DNA from 2 places in the Chitinophaga nivalis genome. Region 2 is predicted to be linked to the other one. Evidence: riboswitches for the same ligand, from Rfam matches in the RefSeq annotation. Region 2 holds a riboswitch; the other holds the start of a gene.
What was found. Region 2 has a riboswitch for S-adenosylmethionine ahead of OL444_RS24220 (trans-sulfuration enzyme family protein). Riboswitches for the same ligand answer to the same signal wherever they lie in the genome.
Positions count from the first base shown of each region.

Region 1 (7,594 bases), 4.3 Mb from region 2:
ATGGCCGATCAGCTTGATGGTACAGTTACGTTGTCTGGCAAACTGGATATCGAAGTCATTCAGGTGATGAATACCGAAGTTGAATACATCGTCCGGTTTTACAAAGGTACCGAATGCGTGGAGGAGGAGGATAACGATTTTGAATTTAGGATCATATCCTTCTATATCCAGGGTAGGATCGGTTTCAGCGAAGCCCAGTTCCTGCGCCTGTTGCAGGGCTGTTTCAAAGCTGAGGTTTTCCTCAAATATTTTAGTGAGGATATAATTCGTAGAGCCGTTACAGATACCTTCTACGGCATTGAGCAGGTCATTATCGTAATATTCTTCCAGGTTGCGGATAATAGGAATACTGGCGCAGCTGGACGCTTCATACAGGAATGGTACTTTATTTTCGCTTTGCAGCTGGTACAGTGCCGGCAGGTTTTCAGCAATCATACGTTTGCTGGCGCTCACCACAGCTTTACCGTTACGGAGGGCTGTGCTGACGATGTCGAAAGCCGCTTCCGTTTCGTTGATCAGCTCTACTACCACGTCAATGCTAGGATCTTCCAGTATTTCATTTTTATCGGTCGTAAAATAGCTGCTGTCGATTGGTCTTGATTTGTTCGGGTCTTTAATACAGATCTTTTTGATACGTGCATTAATACCTTTTGTTCTGTTCAAAACTTCGTACAGGCCTTGTCCTACGACACCGAATCCGAAAATACCTAAATTGATGATTTTGTTTTCCATACTTTAAAAAACTAAAATTGAGGCAGTGCCGGGCAGAGAGCGATGTGCTGTGCGCTTTAGACTTTCAACGGTGCAGGAAGAGGCGGGAAGCCTGTTCGCGGCAGTCAAAAGCCGGGCACTGCTTTATTGTAAAACAGTGATTTGTTTACCAGCAGGATGATTTAACTTATCCAGGGCTTGTTTCAGGTCGTTGATCAGGTCATCGGCATCTTCAATGCCTACAGACAAACGGATGCAGGAGTCCTGCAGACCTGTTTTTTTCCGGAATTCTTCCGGGATGTTGCGATGTGTCATGGTAGCCGGATGATCCAGCATACTTTTTACACCGCCAAAGCTTTCCGCGAGTTTAAACAGCTTGGTAGCATTTACAATGCGGATGGCATTTTTGATACTGTCACTTTTAAGGGAGAAGCTCACCAGGCCGCCGTAATTTTTTTGTTGTTTGCGGGCGATGTGATGATTCTTATGTGTGGCCAGACCCGGATAATATACTTTATCCACAGCCGGGTGTGCGGCGAGCCAGTTGGCGATGGCGCTGGCATTGCTGCATTGTTTTTCCAGACGCAGGTACAGGGTTTCTATACCGCGGATGGTGAGCCATGCTTCAAACGGACTGAGGATGCTACCGGAAATATTCTGGTTGTAGCGGATCTGATCAGCCAGTGGTTTGGCATTTACCACTACCAGTCCGGCTATTACATCGCAGTGTCCGGCCAGGTATTTGGAAGCACTGTGAATAACAATGTCGGCGCCCAGTGTGAGTGGCTGTTGCAGTAACGGTGTGCTGAAGGTGTTATCTACCACCAGCAGGATGTTGTGCTGTTTGGCAATTTTACTGATAGATTTGATATCAGATATGCGTAAAGTCGGATTGGTAGGAGATTCCAGCCAGATGATTTTAGTATTGGGGGTGATGGTCGCCAGTACTTTATCTGTATTGCTGGTATCTACAAAGTTTACTTTGATACCAAATCGTTCAAACATATGGGTAAAGATCTGGAAGATGCCACCGTAGGTATCTTCCACAGCCATGATTTCGTCGCCGGTTTTCAGCAGTTTTAATACGGCATCAATAGCAGACATACCGCTGGCAAATGCAAAGCCGGCGTAGCCTTCTTCCAGGTTGCAGATCAACTCTTCCAGTACTTTGCGCGTAGGATTATTGGCCCGGGAAAACTCGAAGCCTTTATTAATGCCCGGGGATTCCTGCACAAAGGTGGACGTTTGATAGATAGGCACGGAAATGGCGCCTGTCAATTCATCTACCGGAATACTATGAATCAGTTGTGTAGCTGTTTTCATCTTATTAAATTATTTTTTAATGATACTCGGAATGCACAATTATCTGCTGCAACTTTATCATTAAAAATCAACTTAAACAACCACAAATCCGTGAGGAGGGAGGGAAGAGCAAAAAAAAAGCTCTTCCTGGTGTTGGAAGAGCTCGAAGAATATGTATATCTCTGAAGAATAATCTCTGCCAACTTATCTTTCCCCGGTTGCACCGGGGCAGGAATTAGCACCTTTTTCCTGATTATGTAATCAGGAAAGGTTGCTAAGGCATCGCAGGGCCAAGTCCCTCCGCCTTTCTGGATAAGTGATGTATAAGAACTGGGTGCAAAGGTAATATCACTTTTATCAGAATTCCAAATCATAGCGTGATTTTATTTTCTGGCCTATTGATGTTTTATTATCTTTAGCTAATAGTATTTTATTACCAACCATATCTTTTATGCGCGTTAACCCACCGCTCACCGAAGAGCTATTCCAGCATATCTGGGAGTTTCGTCTATTTCAGCAGGAGCATCTCTTTACTACCGACGGAGAACCTGTACAAATCATCTATCCCGGATTACACAATCATCATGACGGCCCGGATTTTACAGGGGCCAAAATCAGGATCAGTCACACGTTATGGGTAGGTCATGTGGAGCTGCACCTGCGTACGTCTGACTGGTTCCGGCACCGGCACGATCAGCAGCAACAATACCAGCGGATTATCCTGCATGTGGTATTCCGGCATGATATGCCGGGGCGCGAAGCCGTTAATGCGCCCTGTCTGGAGCTGCAGCAATATATTCCCAAATTATTGCTGCACCGGTATGAAGTGTTGCGCCGTTCCGCCGCATTTATTCCCTGCGCGGGCAGGGCAGCCCAGGTGCCGCTGCTGACGTGGCTCAGCTGGAAGGAACGCATGCTGGCAGAACGCTGGGAACGCAAGATGAATGCGTTGCGTGCCTGGCTGCTGCTGAATAAGTACAACTGGGAAGAAGTCTGTTACTGGGCGGTGGCCCAAAGTTTCGGCATGCCGGTTAATGCCTTGCCTTTTCTGCAGGTAGCACAATCGCTGCCTTATCCGGTGCTGATGCGTTACCGGCATCAATCGCTGCACATAGAAGCGTTGTTGTTTGGGCAGGCAGGTATGCTGGAGGAAGATTTTGCTGACGTATATGCGTTACAGTTACAGCATGAATTTATGCACCTGCAGCATAAATACCGTCTGCTACCGATGGCCGGTCACCTCTGGAACTGGCTGCGGTTGCGGCCTGCCGCTTTTCCTACCATCCGGCTGGCTACCTTTGGCGCTTTGCTGCAGCAAACCTCCCACCTGTTTTCCCGGATACTGGAAGCACCGGATGTAACCACCCTGGAACAGTTATTCCTGGTACAGCCTTCCGCTTACTGGCATACTCACTACCGTTTCGGACATACCGTAGATAAAACGCTGCGTCCCGGCAGGCAGGCCGTGTATGGTATTCTGATCAATACGGTATTGCCACTGTTGTTTTTATACGGACAGCAGCAAAACCTGAAATACTACCAGGAAAAGGCGTTACATTTTTTACAGCAGCTACCGGCAGAAAATAATAAGATTACCAAAGGATGGCGGCAACTGGGCGTACATCAGGAAAATGCACTGGAGTCACAGGCGCTGTTACAGCTCAAACAATATTACTGTGATGAGAAGCGGTGTTTACAATGCGCCATCGGCGCGAAGATTATCAGCGGGAGAAATTAAACATTTCCGGGTAGCTATCCGCAGATAAGCTACCCGGAAATATAGTGGCTGCAGGTGATGGCAGGTTACCAGTTAAAGGTAACATCCTGCAGGATATCCGGATGTACACTTTTGGCTACCGGACAGGTATGGGCTGCCCGCTCCAGGATGGTTCTTTCCTTTTCTCCCAGGTTATGTCCGGCAGGGAAATCGAATACGACTTTCACACCGGTGATGCGGCGGGGTTCTGTACCCATGATTTTTTGGATGCTTAATCTGGTACCTTCAATGGCCCAGTTGTTCTCCCGGGCTTTGATACCCATAATGGTGAGCATACAAGACCCCAGCGCGGTGGCTACCAGGTCGGTAGGGGAGAATCGTTCTCCTTTCCCATTGTTATCTACCGGTGCATCCGTTTCTATGACCGTACCCGACTGCAGGTGCGTGGCGGTTGTCCGTAACTCCCCGGTATAAATTATTTCAGCTGTTTGCATCGTGTTATATTTAATGAGACCGTAAAATAAATGTATTTTTAAGATAACTACAACGCAGTCATCAACCGCGTTGGTAAACTCAAAAAAAATTAGGTACGTTTGTAATATTAACATAACAATACCTTTGTTCAAGCGTTTATTTATTATAATAATAGCCCATCACTGTGAAAAAATTATACGTAATCCTGTTTCTAACAACACTGGCCGGTGGTTTGCAAGCTCAAACCACTAACACATCACCACGCGATAAGAGTGCAAAGGAGCAGCGTAAGCTGAAAAAAATCGCCATCCTGCGGGAGCAGGAAGAAGGCGAGAACGTATTTCAGCGTGATTTTTCGGTTGGCGCCCGCCTGAATACAGATGGATGGAGCGGTTTTGCGGAAATGGGGTATCGTAAAAGCAGAAAGGTGGTAAATTACTTCCAGTTTGAGTTCTCAGAGAAAAAGGACCATAAGGAAACCCGCCAGCAGGGAGGAAATAGTGGCGGTTTCTTTTCTGACCGCCCTTATATTTTCGGTAAACAAAACAATTTTTACCCCCTGAAACTGGGCGTTGGCCAACGTTACCTGCTCGGCGGAAAGGGCAATAAAAATGGGGTGGAGGTAAGCGCTATCTATTATGGCGGTATCTCCGTAGGTCTGGTGAAGCCTTATTACCTGATGATTAACAAAGGAAGTGGTGGCAATACAGAGCCGATGAAATATGATCCGAATATTACGGATTTGGAGAATCCCTTCCTGAAATTTAATGAAATTACCGGTTCCGGTGGTTTCGGCAGGGGATGGGGCGAACTGAGCGTGATCCCCGGCTTACATGCCAAAGTGGGGATGCGCTTCGACTGGGCCCACTTCAATGAGGTGGTAAGTGCCCTGGAAGTGGGTATCAATGCGGAAATGTACACGAAAAAGGTACCCATTATGATCACCGAAAACAATAAACAGTTCTTTTTTAATGCATATGTCGGGTTGCAATTCGGGAAGCGATGGAACCGGAAATAGCAGAGAAGTATTAACTTTGCTTTTTAAAAGAAAGGAATAAACGATGCAAGAACTACCCGTTATAGCTGCCGAACCGGCTGCCACAAGAGTGAAGAAGCCTGACTGGCTGCGCGTTAAGTTACCGATAGGAGAGAACTATAAGCAGGTTAGAAGCCTGGTAGATACCCATAAATTACATACGATCTGCGAAAGCGGTAATTGTCCCAATATGGGCGAGTGCTGGGGTGCCGGCACCGCTACTTTTATGATTCTGGGCAACATCTGTACCCGTAGCTGCGGTTTCTGTGCAGTAGCTACCGGTCGGCCGGAGCCGGTAGATCACGATGAGCCACAGCGGGTGGCGGAAGCGATCTACCTGATGAAAGTAAAACATGCGGTCATTACCTCCGTTGACAGGGATGAACTGAAAGACGGTGGTTCTATTGTATGGGCCAATACCATCAAGGCTGTAAGGGCGTTGAACCCTGAAACAACCATGGAAACCCTGATCCCGGACTTCCGTGGTCAGTGGGAAAATCTCCAGCGTATTATCGACGTAGCTCCGGAAATCGTATCCCATAACCTGGAAACGGTAGAACGTTTGACCAAACAGGTAAGGATACAGGCCAAATATCACCGTAGTCTGGAAGTTATCCGCCGCCTGAAAGAAGGTGGTATGCGTACCAAAAGCGGCATTATGCTGGGATTGGGCGAAACCAAAGAAGAAGTAGTACAGGCCATGCAGGATCTGTATGACAATGGCTGTGATGTAGTTACATTGGGCCAGTACCTGCAACCTACTCCGAAACATTTACCTGTGGTACGCTTCGTACATCCCGATGAATTTGCAGAACTGCGGGAGATTGGTTACAACATGGGACTGGACTACGTAGAGGCCGGACCGTTAGTAAGATCTTCCTATCATGCAGAAAAACATATTTTCAGCGGTCGTAATAAAGGATGATCGGAACTGAATTTCAAGTAATTGTTAAAATCCACCCGATAGGGTGGATTTTGATTTTTAGACACTATCTTAGCGCCTCAATTGTTTTTACCTAAGTAACAGGTCTCCTGTTATCAAACCTACTTCGCCGTTATTTATTGTTATGATTCAATTGTTGCAGTTTGCCTTTGGAAACCGTGATGTCGTCGTATTCGTCAACCTTTGAATAAGCAACCAACCTGTCAGCTAAGCCTGTTCACTACAGCATAACGCAGCCAGCATCATCAGGCGGAAACGCTTCATGATGTAGCTACACTATATAGCAAATTATGAAGAAGAAATGCTATGTGCCAATAAACAGTGTACTGTTTATTGGTGAATGCGTTTCATCTTTTGATTGGTACAATGATGAATTGAATGACAAAAGCCTTTTATGAAGAAAAGAGCATTTTACCCGGTGGCTATTGTGTTTGGGATGTTGTTATCCCGGCATACCTATGCCCAGCAATCTACGGATTCTCTATTAAACAAGGCTAGTCTGGAAGACTGCGTCCGGTACGCCCTGACTCACCAGCCTGCTTTAAAGCAGTCGCGGATAGATGAAGCGATTACAGACAGAACGGTCAAAAGTAAACTGGCCGACTGGTATCCTCAGATAAACCTGGACTATAACCTCCAGCATTACCTGGAGCTACCCACTTCCATCTTTGGCGGCAATCCCACCAAGGTAGGTGTGACGAATACTTCCACCGCTACTTTCGGATTAACGCAGAATCTCTTTACCCGCGACCTGCTGCTGGCTACCAATACGTCGAAGGATGTACGTAAACAAAGCCAGCAAACCACGGCCCGTACCCAGATCGACGTAATAGCCGATGTGAGTAAAGCCTATTACGACGTATTACTGACTACCCAGCAGATCAATGTACTGAACGAGGACATTATCCGGCTGGAACGTAGTCTGAAAGATGCGTACAACAACTATCAGAGCGGTGTGGTAGACAAAACGGATTACAAGCGTGCTACCATCTCCCTCAACAACACCCGCGCGCAGCAGAAGTCGGCCCGTGAACTGCTGACGGCCAAACATGCCTACCTGAAACAACTCATGGGCTATCCTGTGAGTGCCGGAGAGGTACCACTGGTATACGATACCACCCAGATGGCTGCCCAGGCTAACGGTACCGATACTACGTTGCTGGTAGATTACAAAAACAGGGTAGAATACCAGTTACTCGAAACCCAACAACGGTTGTTAAAAGCGAATGTCCAGTATAACAAATGGAGTTATCTGCCAACGGTATCTGCTTTTGTCAACTATGCTTTCGCCTATCAGAACCAGGAGTTCGCACAGCTGTTCAGTCACAACTACCCCAACTCCCTGCTGGGCGTGAAATTGTCCTTACCTATTTTCCAGGGCGGGAAACGTACCCATAACATCCGGATAGCG
Region 1 covers NZ_JAPDNR010000001.1:2,273,817-2,281,410, forward strand. Annotated here, with positions in the region: gene OL444_RS09385 (homoserine dehydrogenase) at 1-732, opposite strand, end outside; gene OL444_RS09390 (trans-sulfuration enzyme family protein) at 856-2,034, opposite strand; SAM riboswitch class I at 2,215-2,332, opposite strand; gene OL444_RS09395 (DUF2851 family protein) at 2,465-3,751, shown strand; gene OL444_RS09400 (OsmC family protein) at 3,817-4,224, opposite strand; gene OL444_RS09405 (hypothetical protein) at 4,389-5,222, shown strand; gene lipA (lipoyl synthase) at 5,266-6,165, shown strand; gene OL444_RS09415 (TolC family protein) at 6,578-7,594, shown strand, end outside.
Region 1: another riboswitch for S-adenosylmethionine. It lies ahead of OL444_RS09390 (trans-sulfuration enzyme family protein); the one in region 2 lies ahead of OL444_RS24220 (trans-sulfuration enzyme family protein).

Region 2 (7,594 bases):
CAAACTGTCCTTTTTTGGTCAGCCCGATTTTATTGGTATTATTATACTGCTCTATCCGGATGCCGGATTCGTAATCGCCAGCAGTCAGCAAGGTAGCGTAGGTGGTTACTTTGTTGCGGCTCACCAGGCACTCCACAGTATAAGGTGGCGGCACATCTTTCCCATTCAGTTCCACAAAGTTACTGGCGCCGTTAAAGCGTAGCCGGTGCTGTGCGGAAACGTCAGCAGCGGTGATCGTCAGCAGGGCGCATAAAAGCCCTCCCAACACCAGGAGGTGTAATGGAATTCTTCTCATTGTTCACTTTTAATTAACAGAACGTTAAAATTACTGATCAGAATTGAGATTTCCGCTATAAATTGTAACCACATTAAATTTCAGGATATGGAATTCCTCAAAACATACCGCAGCATGTTCTGGTTGCTGGGGGGTATTATCGCAGGCAGTATAGCCGGTGTATTAGCTGGCGACCAGGTAGTCATATTTAAGCCCATAGGCGATATTTTCCTGAATCTCTTGTTTACCGCCATCATACCACTGGTATTTTTTGCCATCTCCTCCGCTATTGCACATATTGATGCCTCCAATAAACTGGGGCGTGTATTGGGCGTCATGTCGCTCGTATTTCTCAGCACCATCCTGATTTCCGGCTTTCTTACCATCGTAGCCGTGTGGATTTTTCCGATCCATCAGCCCGTAACGTTGAGCAAGGCAGCAGACCTGGGCTCATCCGGTAACTTCGGGGAACAGCTCACACAGCTTCTTACAGTGAGTGAGTTTTATGAGCTGCTCTCCCGTAAAAAGATGTTGCCGTTTATTATTTTCTCGGTGCTCATTGGACTGGCAGCGATGCGTTCCGGTGAGCGGGGTGTTGCCTTCCGGCAGTTTTTGTATGCCGGCAATGAAGTGATGAAAGACCTGCTCACCCTCATTATGAAAGTAGCGCCGCTGGGCCTGGGCGCCTACTTTGCCTATCAGGTAGGCACAGTAGGGCCGCAGCTGTTTGGTACCTATGCCCAGTCGCTGGGCCTCTACTATGGTTTTGGCATATTTTATTTTGTGGTTGGTTTTAGTTTTTACGCTTTTGTGGCCGGTGGTACCACCGGTATTAAAATATTCTGGAAAAACAACATTCTTCCTACTCTCACTGCTGTGGGTACCGGCAGTAGTATTGCCACTATTCCTGCCAACCTGGAAGCCGTTGCCCGGATGGGTGTACCGGCCAATATAGGCAATGTGGTGGTACCTCTGGGTGCCTCGCTGCATAAAGATGGCTCCAGTATTTCTTCCATCATCAAGATGGCCGTTGTATTCGGCATGTTCGGCAAGGGCTTCGACAGTCCGGAGATCATCTTCATGGCACTGGGTGTTACGGTACTGGCAAGCATTGTAGAAGGTGGTATTCCCAATGGTGGTTATGCAGGGGAAATGCTTGTTATGAGCGTATATGGGTTCCCGATAGAAGCCCTTCCCCCACTGATGATTATTGGTACCCTGGTAGATCCGCTGGCAACGATACTGAATGCCACGGGCGACAACGTTTGTGCTATGCTGACAGCGCGTTTTCTACCAAAGCAGGTACCGGCAACCGCTTAAATGCCTGTTCCAGATCGGCCAGCAGATCCGCTTTTTCTTCCAGTCCTACGGACAGGCGGATCAGGCTATCGCTTACACCGGCGGCTCTTCTTTTCTCTGCCGGAATAGATTTATGGGTCATTTCAGCGGGATGGCACAACAGGCTTTTAATCCCACCCAGGCTTTCCGCCAGTTTAAAATATTGGGTAGATGTTACAAATGCAGTGGCTGCAGCAGCAGTATTTTCTTTTAAGGTAAAAGAGATAATCCCCCCAAACCCTTTACTCTGGCGTTTTGCCAGCTCATGTCCCGGATGGGAAGGTAATCCCGGATAGTATACTTTATCTACGGCCGGATGTTCTGCCAGGTATTCCGCAATGGCCTGTGCATTGATGCCATGTTGTTTTACGCGCAGGTGCAAGGTTTCGAGGCCACGTATGAGGAGGAAACTATCGAATGGAGACAGGATCGCGCCACAGGCATTCTGATAGAATTTTATTTCAGCGGCCAGTTGTTCCGTTTTGGCAATCACCACACCGGCAATGAGGTCGCTGTGACCGCCGAGGTATTTGGTGGCGCTGTGGATGACCAGGTCAGCACCCAGTTCCAGCGGCTTTTGCAGTACCGGGGAGGCGAAGGTATTGTCCACACAAAGCAAACAGTTGTGTGCTTTGGCGATGCGCGCAATGGCGGCGATGTCTGATATTTTCAGCGTTGGGTTGGTGGGCGTTTCCAGCCATATGAGCCGGGTCGCCGGTGTAATGGCGTTGAATACGGCCTGTGTGTCTGCTGTATCTACATAGGTTACTTTGATACCGAATTTCTCATATACTTTATGAAACAGGCGGAATGCGCCGCCATAAATATCATCTACAGCTACAATTTCATCGCCGGATTGCAGGAGCTTAATGATGGCATCGATGGCCGCCAGGCCGCTGGCAAAGGCAGATGCAGCCGCGCCTCCTTCCAGTTGTGCAATTATTTTTTCCGCGGCTTCCCGGGTAGGATTATTGGAGCGGGCATAGTCGTATCCTTTATTAACACCGGGTGCTTCCTGCACAAAGGTGGATGTCTGGTAGATAGGAACAGCGATAGCGCCTGTTTGCGGGTCTACGGGGATAGCATGAATCAGTTCTGTGATAGTACTCATCTTTGTTGGATTTTTAGTTTGATGAAAATTTGATTAAACATTGTCCGGTAAATGGAGCCTATCAGAAAAGCGGGGCATAGTGCTGCGACAGCAGGTGAGTTATCGGCCCGGTATCACCGGGCACAAAAAAACTCATCCGGGAGCCAGATGAGTTTTAATTATGTTGATAATAAGCTAATATAAAACTTTTGATCTGACTTATCTTTCCTGAATCTGTTGATCAGGATGGATGCAGCACCTTTCATCACTTGCGTGATGAAGGTTGCTAAGGTATCGTCGGGCCATTTCCCTCCTCCTTTCTTGATAAGCTATTTAAAGAACTGACGCAAAGATAGAACAGAAAATTTAATTACCAAATTATTTTCCTACAAATTTAGTAGACTATTGTTTTTCCAGGGTTAAACGGATGCCTTCTTCGTAGGAAACCGGTTGTATCCCGAAATGTTGTTCAAACTTGGTGGAGTTGAAGATATAAGGTTCATTATTCTGGTACAGCATTTCTTTCAGTTCCCGGATGGTGGTATCAAAAAGGCCGGCCACCGACAACATAAAGCCTCCCAGTTTATTATATTTAGGAGCTACTCCCATCTGCTGTGCAATCATTTGTATATATCCTCTGCCATCCGGCGCCGGGTTGGCAGTAGGCAGGTGCCATACCTGGTTCCAGGCGTTATCATCCTGCGCCAGCAGGTACAAACCTTTTCCGGCATCCGGTGTAAAGGTATAGCTGTGCGTAACATCATCTTTCCCCAACCACATGGCGGTACTCCCTTTTTTGAATTTTTCGATGATCAGTAAATTCAGGAAGCCTGTTTTCTCCGCGCCGGGGCCGTAGAAGTCGGCCGAACGGGCAATCATCGCAGTCAGGTTACCGGCTTTTGTTTCTTCCATCAGGCGGGTGGCAATGGCGGCCCGGATCTCCCCTTTTTTGCTGACCGGATGATAAGGCGTATCTTCTTTCATGGGACCTTTGACTAACCCATAGGAATATACGTTATCAAAAAAGATCAGCCGGGCATTGGCCTCCTTACAGGCATTGATGACGTTGGTCATGATCACCGGCCAGGTGGTAGTCCACACTTTCTTATCGTATTTAAGACCGGCAGTGAGGAATACGACTGCGCTGCCGGCAACGGCTTTTTTCATTTGAGCATAGTCGGTAATATCTGCTGCCACCAGATCGGTGATACCGGCGATGGCTTTAGGCGTGCGGCTGACAAGACGTACCCGTTTACCATTTTTCACCAGCTCCTGTGCCAGTTCATTTGCAATAATACCACCAGCTCCAAGGATGGTATACAGGGGTTGTTGGATTGACTCAAACATAATACGACAATTGTTACCCGAAGTGAAGACGAAACAAACCAGCCGATATTGTATACTTTATCAAGGATCGAGCGGATCGCGGGCATCGGCCTGTAAACAGCGGATATCCGGCACAAAGCTGATGAAAAACAATTCACCTTGTTGGATGTCTGCCGCCGGCAGGTAGCCCAGTTCTTCCTGGCTGCGTTGTTCAAACATCCGGCTGGTCACATAGCTGAGATGCAGGGCATCTGACACGCACATCATTCTTTTATCAACCGGTATACCGCTGCGCCACGCGATGCGGGCGGCATTCCGCACATTGGTAGTGGTATGTCGTGCATAAGGCTCCAGGATAACGGCAGCAGCCGGTACTTTCAGCTCATTGACCAGGTATTTCTTCATTTCCACCGCTTCTGCATAAGGCGTACCAAAGGGATGTACATGTCCGCCGGATACTATGATGCCCGGCGCCATACCTTTCCGGAACATATCAGCGCCCATCCGGCAGCGGTTCTTGCAGGCTTCGCTGATAGGTGCGTTATCCGATGGGCCGGCGCCTAAAATCAGGAGGGCCGAATAGGTATATTTATTCCAGTCGATGCTTTTCAGGTGCGTGTAGGCTTCCTGGTTAGTCGCCATTAAAGGTTCATAACGTGCCGCTTCATCATGTTTATTCAGCAGCAACAGGCCCAGTGCCAGGTCCAGCGAAGGACGGAAGAAGAGCTGCTGCGAACGGTTGTCTTTTTTCAGCTGCTGCAGCAACTGGGCTACGGCCTGTTTATAAGCCGGTGCTTTTACATACCAGGCAGCCGAATCTATTTTAGGATAACGGAAGCCCTCGTTTGTCGTATAGGCATTGATGATATAGCTGACGCCTTTCCCGGCATCTTCACATGCCCGGGCCAGTAAGGCTTCATCCGTAAAGCCGGCATACAGCTGAAACAAGCCACTGCTCCGCATTTGCTGCAGCAGTGCTTTCATTTCCGCCGGATGTGTAAGCCATAAACGAGCGAAACTTTCCGTTACCTGATGCTGCACCTGCGGGGAAAATACAAACGGGCTGGTGAGGGAGCTCACTTCCGCTCCGGTAACGGCCCCGGATATACGTTGCCGGTATTGCTCTCCTATCCGTTTCAGCGTAGTATCCGCTGCCACAGCCTTTTTCACGGCCGGCAGCTGTTCCAGTAAAGTAAACAGGTAAAAGTTTTTATCCTGTAAAACATGCCGGCTGTTTAAAAATTTATAATGCCGGTCCGGTGTGGCCGATTGACCTGCTACATAGGGCAAATACAGGAATAGTAAGGCTCCCAGGACGATATACTTCTTCAGACTATACATCAATGAATTATAAATGATTTCAAAAAACAAATTACAAAAACCTTTTTTCAATCTTTTATCCTTCAAAAAATTTAAATTTCTCATAATACATTTATAACTGTTATGTATATCTGACTTATTCCAAAATACATACCTATAGATCGTTTTCACATTGTTAATCAATTTGTTAACACGTCCGAATTAAAGTGCAAATCACTTAATTTCACTCCAGTCAAACGCGGTAGCAAACGCAACCGAGAACAGCCAACATTCCAATTACGTGTGACAATGTCTAAGATCTACGAAAGAAAAACCTTTGTGCGTTATGCCGCTCTGATATCAATGGTCATTATCCTCATGACATTTTTCATGATCATTTTTCTGAGAAAGCGGGCTTCAGAACAACTGAGTACAGTCGTTAAACACCTGGTGACCATTAAAACAGATGCAGGTCATATTGATCGGGCCGTACAGCTGTTGTATGCAGCAGATAATAATTTCCGGTTATATACCCTCACTTACGATAAACAGTATCTCAACACCTATATACATCAGTTGAAAGCCATTGCTGCGCATGTAGACACGGCAGTAGGTAAAGAAACTTCGCAGCAGCAGCTGCAAAATCTGATGGCCGATAAGGCAGAAAAAACGCAGTTGTTTATCCGCGGCAAACAATACATCGACTCCTTGCTGCACCTGTCGTTGCAATGGGATACCACCGCGATGGCGCCCGGGCCACAACTCAGCAATATTGTGGTTACCCGGCAACGGCCGGCCGATACCATCATTATGGCGGCCCCCACCCCGGTTAAACAAAAAAAACTGTTCGGTCGCCTGAAAGATGCCATCAGCAATAAAACCCCGAAAAACAATCCGCAGCAAACGCAGATTATAAAATACGGTAAGCCCTCCGAGCAAACCGTACAAGCCATGAACAAGGCGCAGCTGCAGCAAATCCAGGAAGCCTATCAGCGGTTTATCCGCGAAACCGCCAGCGGCCACGCGAATCTGAACCGGAAAGAATATGCGCTGATCATCGCCAATCAGCGGTTGTTTACGGAGCTGGAACACATGCTGGCCGGGATCAAACAAAGCATGCTGGACGAAACCGATAAAAAACGCTGGGAACTCAGCCGCGATATCGACCATTCTCTCAACAGCATTGACCAGCATAGTATCTGGGAAGTGCCGCTCATCCTGTTGCTGGCCGGCATTATCATCTATGGCATTTTCCGGTTGTACCGCTATGACCTGGCCCTTTTCCGGGCCAAACAGCAGGCAGAAAAATTTGCCCGGCAGAAAAGTGACTTTGTAGCTACCATGAGCCATGAAATCCGGACCCCGGTGCAATCGCTGCTGGGATATGCCAGCATGCTGGAAGCAGAACAGCAAGGCGAAACGGTATCGGCTATACGCCACTCTGCAGAAATGTTATTGTCTGTTGTCAACAATGTACTGGACTATACCCGCATGGAAACAGACCGTCCTATCCTGCGCCAGGACAAGTTTTCACCCCGTACAGCCATTGAAGAAGTTTGCAATAGTTTGCGTATCCAGGCAGATATGAAATCCCTGACATTGGTGTGCAATATCTATTTTCCTACTACCTTGCAGGTTATTGGGGATGCTTTCCGGCTAAAACAGGTAGTCATCAACCTGGTCGCCAACGCTATCAAATTCACGCATAAAGGTACTGTCACCATCACGGCACACGTGCGTGACGGCAACCAGTTACAGGTGAGTGTGAAAGATACCGGCGTAGGCATTTCCCCCACGGAGCTACCATTAATATTCGATCCTTTTGCGCAGGGCGATCAGGGCTTCCACAAAGGAAGTGGCCTGGGATTACACATCTCCAGGAAAATCATCGACCTGCATCAGGGCAACATCCGGGTAGAGAGCTTACCGGGCAGAGGGTCCACTTTTTATTTTGATATACGGTACCAGGTGGTGCAACAATCCCCTGCTACCAAAAAAATTACATTACCAGTGAGCAACACTCCTACAGCCGCCACCATACCGGCAGATACCAGATTATTAGTTGTGGAAGACAGTATCCTCAATCAGAAATTACTCGCATTCATGCTGGACAGGCTACAGGCATCCTACCGGATTGTTTCCTCTGCAGAAGAAGCGTTACAGATATTCAAAGCAGAAACATTCGATATTATCCTCACCGATATTGATTTACCGGGCATGGACGGGATCATGCTCACCCACGAAATCCGGCAGCTGCCGGACCGTCA
Region 2 covers NZ_JAPDNR010000001.1:6,577,757-6,585,350, forward strand. Annotated here, with positions in the region: gene OL444_RS24210 (TIM-barrel domain-containing protein) at 1-295, opposite strand, end outside; gene OL444_RS24215 (dicarboxylate/amino acid:cation symporter) at 383-1,594, shown strand; gene OL444_RS24220 (trans-sulfuration enzyme family protein) at 1,545-2,723, opposite strand; SAM riboswitch class I at 2,919-3,033, opposite strand; gene OL444_RS24225 (NAD-dependent epimerase/dehydratase family protein) at 3,105-4,049, opposite strand; gene OL444_RS24230 (YdcF family protein) at 4,110-5,369, opposite strand; gene OL444_RS24235 (ATP-binding protein) at 5,637-7,594, shown strand, end outside.